DNA from 3 places in the Streptomyces sp. NBC_00038 genome. Region 3 is predicted to be linked to each of the others. Evidence: predicted binding sites of a transcription regulator. Region 3 holds the regulator's gene; each other region holds the start of a gene.
What was found. The regulator HspR, encoded in region 3, represses chaperone genes until heat shock. The targets are predictions, from matches to a motif close to TTGAGNNNNNNNNNCTCAA.

Region 1 (3,275 bases), 1.5 Mb from region 3:
GCGCAACAGGCCGTGGTCGCACGTGAACAGTGCGCGGGTGTTGTCGAACTGCTCCCCGGTGCGCGCGACTTATTGCGACGTTCCGCGTCGCGTCGTAGACGGACGGGCGCCCCGCTCGCTTGGGCACCTGAGTCCCGGCGTACTTCGTCTCAGGGGCGTTCGCTTGCTGCGCGCCGCCCGCGTGGCGACGTACGTGAACCACGGACGGTCGTGGCTCAGCCACTCGTCGAAGTGCGGCGGATCGGTGCGCTGTGCCGGTAGTGGTCCGGCGTCAGGCGCCGCCGGTGAACTTCGCGCTGGTCAGCGTCGCCTCCACGCGCCACCCGAGGGACTCGTACAGTGCCCGCCCGTCCGGCGTTCCGGCCAGTACGCCGGTCACGGCGCCCTGCGTGACCGCCGCGTGTGTCAGCGTGCGCATGACCAGGCGGCCGAGCCCCCGCCTGCGGTGCCGCGGGGCCGTCTCGATCTGGTCGACGACCGCGGTCGCGCCCGTGGGGGCGATCTGGCCGCGCGCCGCCCAGGAGCCGTCGGGTGCGGCGAGCAGAACGCGGGTGACACCGCCGCGCGACCAGGTGCGTAGGCGGTAGCCGTCGGGGACGTGGCCTTCGGGGACGGAGGCGTGGGGGATGTGACCGTCGGAGGCGCGGCCGTCCGGAGTGGCCCGCTCGGTGGCGCCGGTGAGCCGCGCCGACATCAGATAGCCGGGCTCGGGGTCGATCCACCAGCCCTCGCCGAGCCAGGGCCGGACGGTCGACGGCTCGGCGAAGACCTTGAGCCAGACCCCGGCGCCGGTCACTCCGTCGGCGATCTTCCGGACCGTCGCCTCCTCGACCGCCTCGTTCGTCATCCCGAGAACGTGCCGCGAGACGTGCTCCGCCTGCCCCACGTCGACCGTGTATCCCCACGGTTCGACCACCGGCGGAGCCGCCCCGCGCGAGACGACCCAGCCGTCGACCCAGGCCCGTACGATCTTGTCCACCAGGACCCCCTGTAATAGCTCTATGTCACTATGGGGCCTTACTTTAGCGCCGCAGGTGGCGAGCCCGCCGGGGGAGACCACACATACGGCGTGGTCGTGGTCACGGCGTGGAAGCCCAGGCGCCGCAGGATCGGGGCGCTGTCGTCGGAGGCGTCCACGTGGAGGAAGCGGACGCCGCGGGCGGTGGCGAGGGCGGCGCGGGTGGCGACCAGGGCGCGGTAGATGCCCCGGCCCCGCCACTCGGGCAGCGTCGAGCCGCCCCACAGGCTCGCGAACTCGGTGCCCGCGCGGAAGACCAGCCAGGCCGCGGAGACCACTTCGCCGTCGGCCTCGGTGACGTAGACGGCGATCTCGTCGGGAGCGGCGTCGATCCGGCCGATCAGGTCGTCGGCGAGCCAGCTCCAGTCGTCCCCCCACACGGCCGACTCCATCGCGGCGATCCGGTACATGTCCACGTCCGCCGTGACCCGCCGCACGACGACACCCTCCGGCACGGCCGGCTGCCGTACGGCCATCTCCTCCGCGAGTCCGACGACCACCGTCTCCCGCTCCTCGGGCACGAAACCCGCGGCACGCAGTCGTTCGGTGAGGTCGGCGGGGTGATCGTGTCCCCGAGTCTTCCACTCCACGGCCTCACCGCGCCCGGCGAAGTAGTCCCGCTGCCGTGCGATCAGACGGTCGAGTTCCGCTCCGCCCACTCCGAGGTCGCGCGGCCCGCTGACGAGCCCGCGGAACTGCCCGACGATCCGCAGCAGTGGCCCGTCCTGTTCGTACGTGACTCCCGTGGGAGGGGTGGGAGGGGCGCCGCGCATCTGGTCGTCGTAGGCGGCTAGAAGGGTGTCGGTGTTCGTGTCTGTCACCGGGAAGACGCTACGGACCGTGCGGGTTGAGGCAACTGATTATCGGGGTGCGCAGCCGGAGCGCGGGGCTCCCTCAGTCCCGGTCCCCGGCCCCCACGACAGCGATCGCTGACAGCGAACATCCCCGGGGAACACCAGAGCGCTCACAAGCATTGAGTCCATGTAGCTCAACTTGCTTGTCGAGAGGAAGATCATGGCTGCCGATACGACGTCCACACCGCTCACCCTGCCCGTGCTGCCGCTCGACGACGAGGTCGTGCTGCCCGGAATGGTGGTTCCGCTGGATCTGAACGACACCGATGTACGTGCCGCGGTGGAGGCTGCTCAGGCCGCCGCCCGTTCCACGCCGGGAAAGCCGCAGGTGCTGCTGGTGCCGCGGGTCGACGGGACGTACGCGCGCACGGGTGTGCTCGGCACCGTCGAGCAGGTCGGCCGCCTTGCCGACGGCGACCCGGGTGCGCTGATCCGCGGACGTGGGCGCGTGCAGATCGGCGCCGGGACCACGGGTCCGGGAGCCGCTCTCTGGGTGGAGGGGACACGCGTTGCCGAGACCGTGCCCGAGCCGCTGCCCGGCCACGTCAATGAACTTGTCAAGGAGTACAAGGCCCTCGCCACCAGCTGGCTGCGCAAGCGCGGCGCCTGGCAGGTCGTGGACCGCGTCACGGCCATCGACGACGTTTCCGCCCTTGCCGACAACTCCGGTTACTCACCGTTCCTCTCCACCGAACAGAAGGTGGAGCTGCTGGAGACCGCCGACCCGGTCGCCCGCCTCAAGCTCGCCACCGAGCAGCTCCGCGAGCACCTCGCCGAGCAGGATGTCGCCGAGTCCATCGCCAAGGACGTACAGGAAGGCGTCGACAAGCAGCAGCGCGAGTTCCTGCTGCGCCGCCAGCTCGATGCCGTACGCAAGGAACTCCGCGACCTCAACGGGGAGGCCGGGGAGGACGAGAGCGACGACTACCGCTCCCGCGTCGAGGCCGCGGACCTTCCCGAGAACGTCCGCGAGGCCGCCCTCAAGGAGGTCGAGAAGCTGGAGCGCGCGAGCGACCAGTCGCCCGAAGGCTCCTGGATCCGGACCTGGCTCGACACCGTGCTCGAACTGCCGTGGAACGAGCGGACCGAGGACGCGTACGACATCCAGGGCGCCAAGGCGATCCTGGACGCCGAGCACGCTGGTCTGGAGGACGTGAAGGAGCGCATCACCGAGTACCTCGCCGTGCGCAAGCGCCGCTCCGAGCGCGGTCTCGGCGTGGTCGGCGGCCGCCGCGGCGGTGCCGTGCTCGCGCTCGTCGGACCTCCCGGCGTCGGCAAGACCTCGCTCGGCGAGTCCGTCGCGCACGCCATGGGGCGCAAGTTCGTACGGGTCGCCCTGGGCGGCGTACGCGACGAGGCCGAGATCCGCGGACACCGGCGTACGTACGTCGGCGCGCTGCCCG
Region 2 (3,275 bases), 3.0 Mb from region 3:
GCGGACCCACCCGGCTGCAGCCCTGGGAGAAGGCGCTGAGCTGGTTCGTCTCCTCCTACCCCCTCCTCGGCGGCATCGCGGCCGGCATCACCGTCGTCGCCGATGCCGAACTCGCCCGCGCCCACGGCATTTCCATCGCCGCGGTCAACGCGGAGGCGGCCGAGATCTACATCAACCCGCTGCGCGAGTTCGACGACGAGGAATGGCGGTTCGTCCTCGCCCACGAGATGCTGCACGCCGCCCTGCGCCACAGCGACCGCTGCGGTACCCGCGACCCGTACCTCTTCAACATCGCCGCGGACTACGTCATCAACGGCTGGCTGAACGAGATGCAGGTCGGCTCGATGCCCGAAGGGCTGCTGTACGACCAGGAGTTGAAGGACCTGTCGGCGGAGGAGGTGTACGACAGGATCGCGACGGACCTGCGCCGGATGCGCCGCCTGTCCACACTGCGCGGCAAGGGCGTCGGCGACATGCTCGGCGGCCCGCTCGGCTCCCCGCGCGACTACGTCGACCTCGACGAGTTCTACCGCAGAGGCCTGCGCCAGGGTCTTGACCTGCACCAGCGGCAGGAGCGCGGCTTCCTGCCCGGCGGCCTGGTCGAGGAGATCCGCGCGCTCAGCCATCCGCCGCTGGCCTGGGACGCCCAACTGGCCCGCTGGTTCGACGAGTTCGTGCCCCGCCCCGAGCCCCTGCGGACGTACGCGCGTCCCTCCCGCCGCCAGGCGGCCACCCCCGACATCCCGCGCGCGGGCCGCTACTTCCCGCCCGAGGAGATCGCCCGCTGCACCTTCGGCGTGGTCCTCGACACCTCCGCCTCCATGGACCGCACGCTGCTCGGCAAGGCGCTGGGCGCCATCGCCTCGTACGCCGAGGCCCGTGACGTACCGGCCGCGCGTGTCGTCTTCTGCGACGCCGCGCCGCACGACGCGGGCTATCTGCCGGTGACGGAGATCGCCGGACGCGTACGGGTGCGCGGGCGCGGCGGTACGGTCCTGCAGCCGGGCGTCGACCTTCTGCACCGCGCCGACGACTTCCCGCCGGGGGCGCCCATGCTGGTGATCACGGACGGCTGGTGCGACGTCCTACGGGTGCGGCGCGAGCACGCGTACCTGATTCCGCAGGGTGCGCGGCTGCCGTTCACCGCGCGGGGGCCGGTGTTCCGGGTGAGTTGAGCGGGCGCGGCCCGATCCGCTGGGTGCTCCGGGCCCGGGTGTGATCGGATGGGGCATACGGAACCCCGGGAACGGGACCACACCCGAAAGGACCCATCGTGGCAACCACGCGCTCTGCACACACCGTCTGGGAAGGCAACCTGCTCGAGGGCAACGGCGTCGTCACCTTCGACTCCTCCGGCGCCATCGACGAGCAGCCCGTGACGTGGGCGTCGCGCGCCCAGGACGCGAACGGCAAGACCAGCCCCGAAGAGCTGATCGCGGCCGCCCACTCCAGCTGCTTCTCCATGGCGTTCTCGCACGCCCTCGCGGGGGCCGGTACCCCGCCCACCAAGCTCGTCACCTCCGCCGACGTCTCCTTCCAGCCCGGCGAGGGCATCACCGGCATCCACCTCACCGTCGAGGGCACGGTGCCGGGCATCGAGGAGGACGCCTTCGTCGCTGCGGCCGAGGACGCCAAGAAGAACTGCCCGGTCAGCCAGGCGCTCACCGGCACGACGATCACGCTGTCGGCGAAGCTCGCCTGACACGGATGCACCATGCGCCGCCGCGGTCCCCTTGAAGGGGCCGCGGCGCCGTCATGTCCGGCCCGCGCAGAGCCTCCGCCTCGTTGAAGCGCAGGGCACCGCCCCATTGACAGATGCGCACTCAAGTTTTGTGCTTGAGGGCGGGCAGAGCCGGGCAGGGCGGGCGGAAGGGGACGGACATGGCACGTGCGGTCGGGATCGATCTCGGTACGACGAACTCGGTGGTCGCTGTTCTGGAGGGCGGCGACCCCACGGTCGTCGTCAACGCGGAGGGCGCGCGCACCACGCCCTCGGTGGTGGCGTTCGCCAAGAACGGCGAGGTGCTCGTCGGTGAGGTCGCCAAACGCCAGGCGGTGACCAACGTGGAGCGCACCGCGCGTTCCGCGAAGCGGCACATGGGGGAGTCGAGCTGGCGCTTCCCCGAGACGGGCGCCATCGACGGCACCCGGTACCGCGCGCAGGAACTGGCCGCGCGCGTGCTGCAGAAGCTGAAGCGGGACGCCGAGGCGTATCTCGGCGAGGACGTCACGGACGCCGTGATCACCGTGCCCGCCTACTTCGACGACGCGCAGCGGCAGGCCACCAAGGAGGCCGGTGAGATCGCGGGCCTCAAAGTCCTGCGGATCATCAACGAGCCGACGGCCGCCGCCCTCGCGTACGGGCTCGACCGCGGCGAGGAGCAGACCGTTCTCGTCTTCGACCTGGGCGGCGGGACCTTCGACGTCTCGCTCCTGGAGATCGGCGACGGCGTGATCGAGGTCAAGGCGACCAACGGCGACACCAAACTCGGCGGCGACGACTGGGACCAGCGGGTCGTCGAGCATCTCGCCCAGCGGTTCAAGGCCTCGCACGGCATCGACCTCGGCCACGACAAGATGGCGCTGCAACGGCTGCGCGAGGGAGCCGAGAAGGCCAAGATCGAACTGTCCAGCTCCTCCGAGACGACCGTCAACCTGCCCTACATCACCGCCACCGCCGAAGGACCGCTGCACCTCGACGAGAAGCTGACGCGTGCTCAGTTCCAGGAGCTGACCGCCGACTTGCTCGACCGCTGCAAGAACCCCTTCCACCAGGCGGTGAAGGACGCGGGCGTGAAACTGTCCGCGGTCGACCGTGTCATCCTGGTCGGCGGCTCGACCCGGATGCCCGCCGTCACCGACCTGGTGAAGGAACTCACCGGCAAGGACCCGCACAAGGGCGTCAACCCGGACGAGGTGGTGGCCGTGGGCGCCGCGCTCCAGGCGGGCGTCATCCGCGGCGACGTCAAGGACGTCCTCCTGCTCGACGTCACCCCGCTGTCCCTCGGCATCGAGACCAAGGGCGGCATCATGACCAAGCTCATCGAGCGCAACACCACGATCCCGACCCGGCGTTCGGAGATCTTCACGACCGCCGTGGACAACCAGCCCTCCGTCGGCATCCAGGTCTACCAGGGCGAGCGCGAGATCGCCGCGTACAACAAGAAGCTCGGCGTCTTCGACCTCACCGGGCTGCCGCCCGCGCCGCGCGGGGTCCCGCAGATCGAGGTCGCCTTCGACATCGACGCCAACGGGATCATGCACGTCTCCGCGAA
Region 3 (3,275 bases):
GAAGATGGGACTCCAGCAGTTCGGCAAGGAGGGCGAGCCCTTCGACCCGATGATCCACGAGGCCCTGATGCACTCGTACGCGCCCGACGTCACCGAGACGACGTGCGTGGCGATTCTGCAGCCGGGGTATCGCTTCGGCGAGCGCACCATCCGCCCCGCGCGGGTGGCCGTCGCCGAGCCCCAGCCCGGTGCGCAGGCCGTCAAGTCCGAGGACACGGCGGCCGACGCGGCGGACGACAAGGAGACCGGTGGCCCGGACGAGGGCTGACGTTGAACGTATGAGAGAGGAGGGACGTCGAGGATGAGCACCAAGGACTTCATCGAGAAGGACTACTACAAGGTCCTCGGCGTCCCCAAGGACGCCACCGAGGCCGAGATCAAGAAGGCGTACCGGAAGCTCGCCCGCGAGTTCCACCCGGACGCCAACAAGGGCAACGCCAAGGCGGAGGAGCGCTTCAAGGAGATCTCCGAGGCGAACGACATCCTCGGGGACCCCAAGAAGCGCAAGGAGTACGACGAGGCGCGCGCCCTCTTCGGCAACGGTGGCTTCCGTCCGGGCCCCGGTGCCGGCGGCGGCAACTTCAACTTCGACCTGGGTGACCTCTTCGGAGGCGGCACCCAGGGCGGCGGTCCGCAGGGCGGCGGCTTCGGCGGCGGGATCGGCGACGTGTTCGGCGGGCTGTTCAACCGCGGCGGCGCGACCACCGGCACCCGTACGCAGCCCCGGCGCGGCCAGGACATCGACACCGAGGTGACGCTCAGCTTCACCGAGGCGGTGGACGGCGCGACGGTTCCGCTGCGGATGACCTCCCAGGCGCCCTGCAAGGCCTGTTCGGGCACCGGCGACGCGAACGGCACGCCTCGTGTGTGCCCGACGTGCGTCGGCACCGGCCAGGTCGCCCGGGGCTCCGGCGGCGGGTTCTCCCTCACCGACCCCTGCCCCGACTGCAAGGGCCGCGGTCTGATCGCGGAGACCCCCTGCGAGGTCTGCAGCGGCAGCGGCCGCGCCAAGTCCTCGCGCACGATGCAGGTCCGTATCCCGGCCGGCGTCAGCGACAACCAGCGCATCCGCCTCCGTGGCAAGGGCGCCCCCGGCGAACGGGGCGGCCCCGCGGGCGACTTGTACGTCACCGTGCACGTCGACGCCCACCCGGTCTTCGGCCGCAAGGGCGACAACCTCACCGTCACCGTCCCCGTCACCTTCGCGGAGGCGGCCCTCGGCGGCGAGGTCAAGGTGCCCACCCTGGGCGGACCCGCGGTGACCCTGAAGCTGCCGCCGGGCACACCGAACGGCCGCACCATGCGCGCCCGCGGCAAGGGCGCGGTCCGCAAGGACGGCACCCGCGGAGACCTCCTGGTCACCGTCGAGGTGACGGTCCCCACGGACGTGTCGGGCAAGGCTCGTGACGCCCTGGAGGCGTATCGCGAGGCGACCGTGGGAGAGGACCCGCGGGCGGAGCTGTTCCAGGCCGCGAAGGGAGCATGAGGACGCCATGGATGGAACCGGCCGTCGACGCAACCCGTACGAACTGACCGAGGAGACGCCGGTCTACGTCATCTCGGTGGCGGCCCAGCTCTCCGGCCTGCACCCGCAGACCCTGCGTCAGTACGACCGTCTCGGCCTGGTCTCCCCCGACCGCACCGCCGGGCGCGGTCGGCGCTACTCGGCCCGCGACATCGAACTGCTGCGCGCCGTCCAGCAGTTGTCGCAGGACGAGGGCATCAACCTCGCCGGCATCAAACGCATCATCGAGCTGGAGAACCAGGTCGCCGCGCTCCAGCAGCGCGTCGCCGAACTCCAGTCGGCGGTGGACGGCGCGGCAGCCGCGATGCAGCAGCGCGAGGCGGCGGTCCACGCCTCGTACCGACGTGACCTGGTTCCGTACCAGGAGGTTCAGCAGACGAGTGCGCTGGTGGTGTGGCGGCCGAAGCGGTCGCCCGAGTAACCGAACTGCGTGAAGGGGCCCGGAGGTTGAACCTCCGGGCCCCTTCGTCGTACGCGGCACTCCGCTCGGGTCAGAACCAGCTGGCCCAGATCCCGTACGCCTCGCTCCGCACGGTCTCCTCGACCCCCTCGGGGCTGATGTACACCACGCGGTAGTAGTAGAGGCCCAGACGGTCCGCGTACACGGTCGTGTCCGTGGAGGACACGGGCCACGAGTCGCTCACCACCCCCGCGTCGAGCGTGGACCATGCCCCGCCAGCCGGGTCCCACCGCTCCACCCGGTAGTCGTAACCCAGGTACACCGTGCAGGGAACGGTCGAGAACAGGCTGTCGTTGCAGCTCCGGTAGAGGTTCGGGTACGGGGCCTCGCCGACCCCGGTGCCCGTCCATCCCGGTGGCCGGGTGTCGGGCAGGGTGACCCGCACGTCCACCGGGTGGTAGCTCATCGGGGTGTACTCCGACTCGTCGTAGTCCTCCACGCCGGCGTCCGTGCCCGGCTGGTAGTCGTACCCGACGACCCGGTACACGTGCTCCTTCCCGTCGGGGACGGTCGCGCACAGGATCTCGGTCACGCCCAGGGAGTCCCCGCCCCAGCAGTTGCGCTTCCAGACCGTCTCGCCGGTGTCCGGATCGGTGCTGCCCTGCCACACCAGGTATCCCTGGACAGGGTCGGGGTCGTCGGTCGGGGCCGTCCAGGTGAGCCGTACACCCATCGGGATCCGCTCCGCCGTCAGGTCGGTGACAGGCCCCGGCCGCAGGGTGTCCGGAGTGGTGGCGGTCGCCGAGGCCGTACTGGGCTCCGAGGCGTGCCCGTATGAGTCGACCGCGACGACGCGGTACTCGTAGGCGGTCTCGGACTCGCCGGAGGCGTCCAGGCAGGAGGAGATGGCGGTGCGGCTGCCCTTCGCGTAGGCGGGGTCGGTGGCGGACGCCCACGAGAGGGTGTACGTGTACGGGGCTTCGAGCGTCCCGCTGTCGGGCGACATGTGGGAGACGCACTGGTCCACGACGGTGCTGCTCCCGGTCGTGGTGTCCGTCCGCAGGATCCGGAAGGAGGATTGCGTGCCGTCGTCGATCCCCCAGGGGTCGGAGGTGCGCCAGTCCAACTGCACGCCCCACTTGCCGTACGCGGCCGCGGTCACCCGATGGGCGGTGACGGGCTCCGGCCGTTCCGCCAGGGCGAGTTCGACCTCTGCCGGCGCGGCGGCGTTACCGGCCGTGTCCACCGACCGGACCACGTACCGGTAGGAGTCGGAGACGGCCAGCCGCTGCATCGGGACGACGTCCGTCGCGGTCGTCGTGGTGACCGTCGTACCCGTGCTCGCGGCCA

Region 1: lon (endopeptidase La) is a predicted target of HspR. The motif match lies at 1,992-2,010, and genes of this name have one in related genera.
Region 2: dnaK (molecular chaperone DnaK) is a predicted target of HspR. The motif match lies at 1,809-1,827, and genes of this name have one in related genera.

The regions. Positions count from the first base shown of each region.
Region 1 is NZ_JAPELQ010000001.1:7,138,985-7,142,259, forward strand. It holds gene OG219_RS32440 (GNAT family N-acetyltransferase) at 272-979, opposite strand; gene OG219_RS32445 (GNAT family N-acetyltransferase) at 1,018-1,791, opposite strand; gene lon (endopeptidase La) at 2,033-3,275, shown strand, end outside.
Region 2 is NZ_JAPELQ010000001.1:8,653,516-8,656,790, forward strand. It holds gene OG219_RS38875 (hypothetical protein) at 1-1,175, shown strand, start outside; gene OG219_RS38880 (OsmC family protein) at 1,274-1,702, shown strand; gene dnaK (molecular chaperone DnaK) at 1,882-3,275, shown strand, end outside.
Region 3 is NZ_JAPELQ010000001.1:5,611,360-5,614,634, forward strand. It holds gene grpE (nucleotide exchange factor GrpE) at 1-268, shown strand, start outside; gene dnaJ (molecular chaperone DnaJ) at 302-1,486, shown strand; gene OG219_RS25405 (heat shock protein transcriptional repressor HspR) at 1,494-1,946, shown strand; gene OG219_RS25410 (PA14 domain-containing protein) at 2,017-3,275, opposite strand, start outside.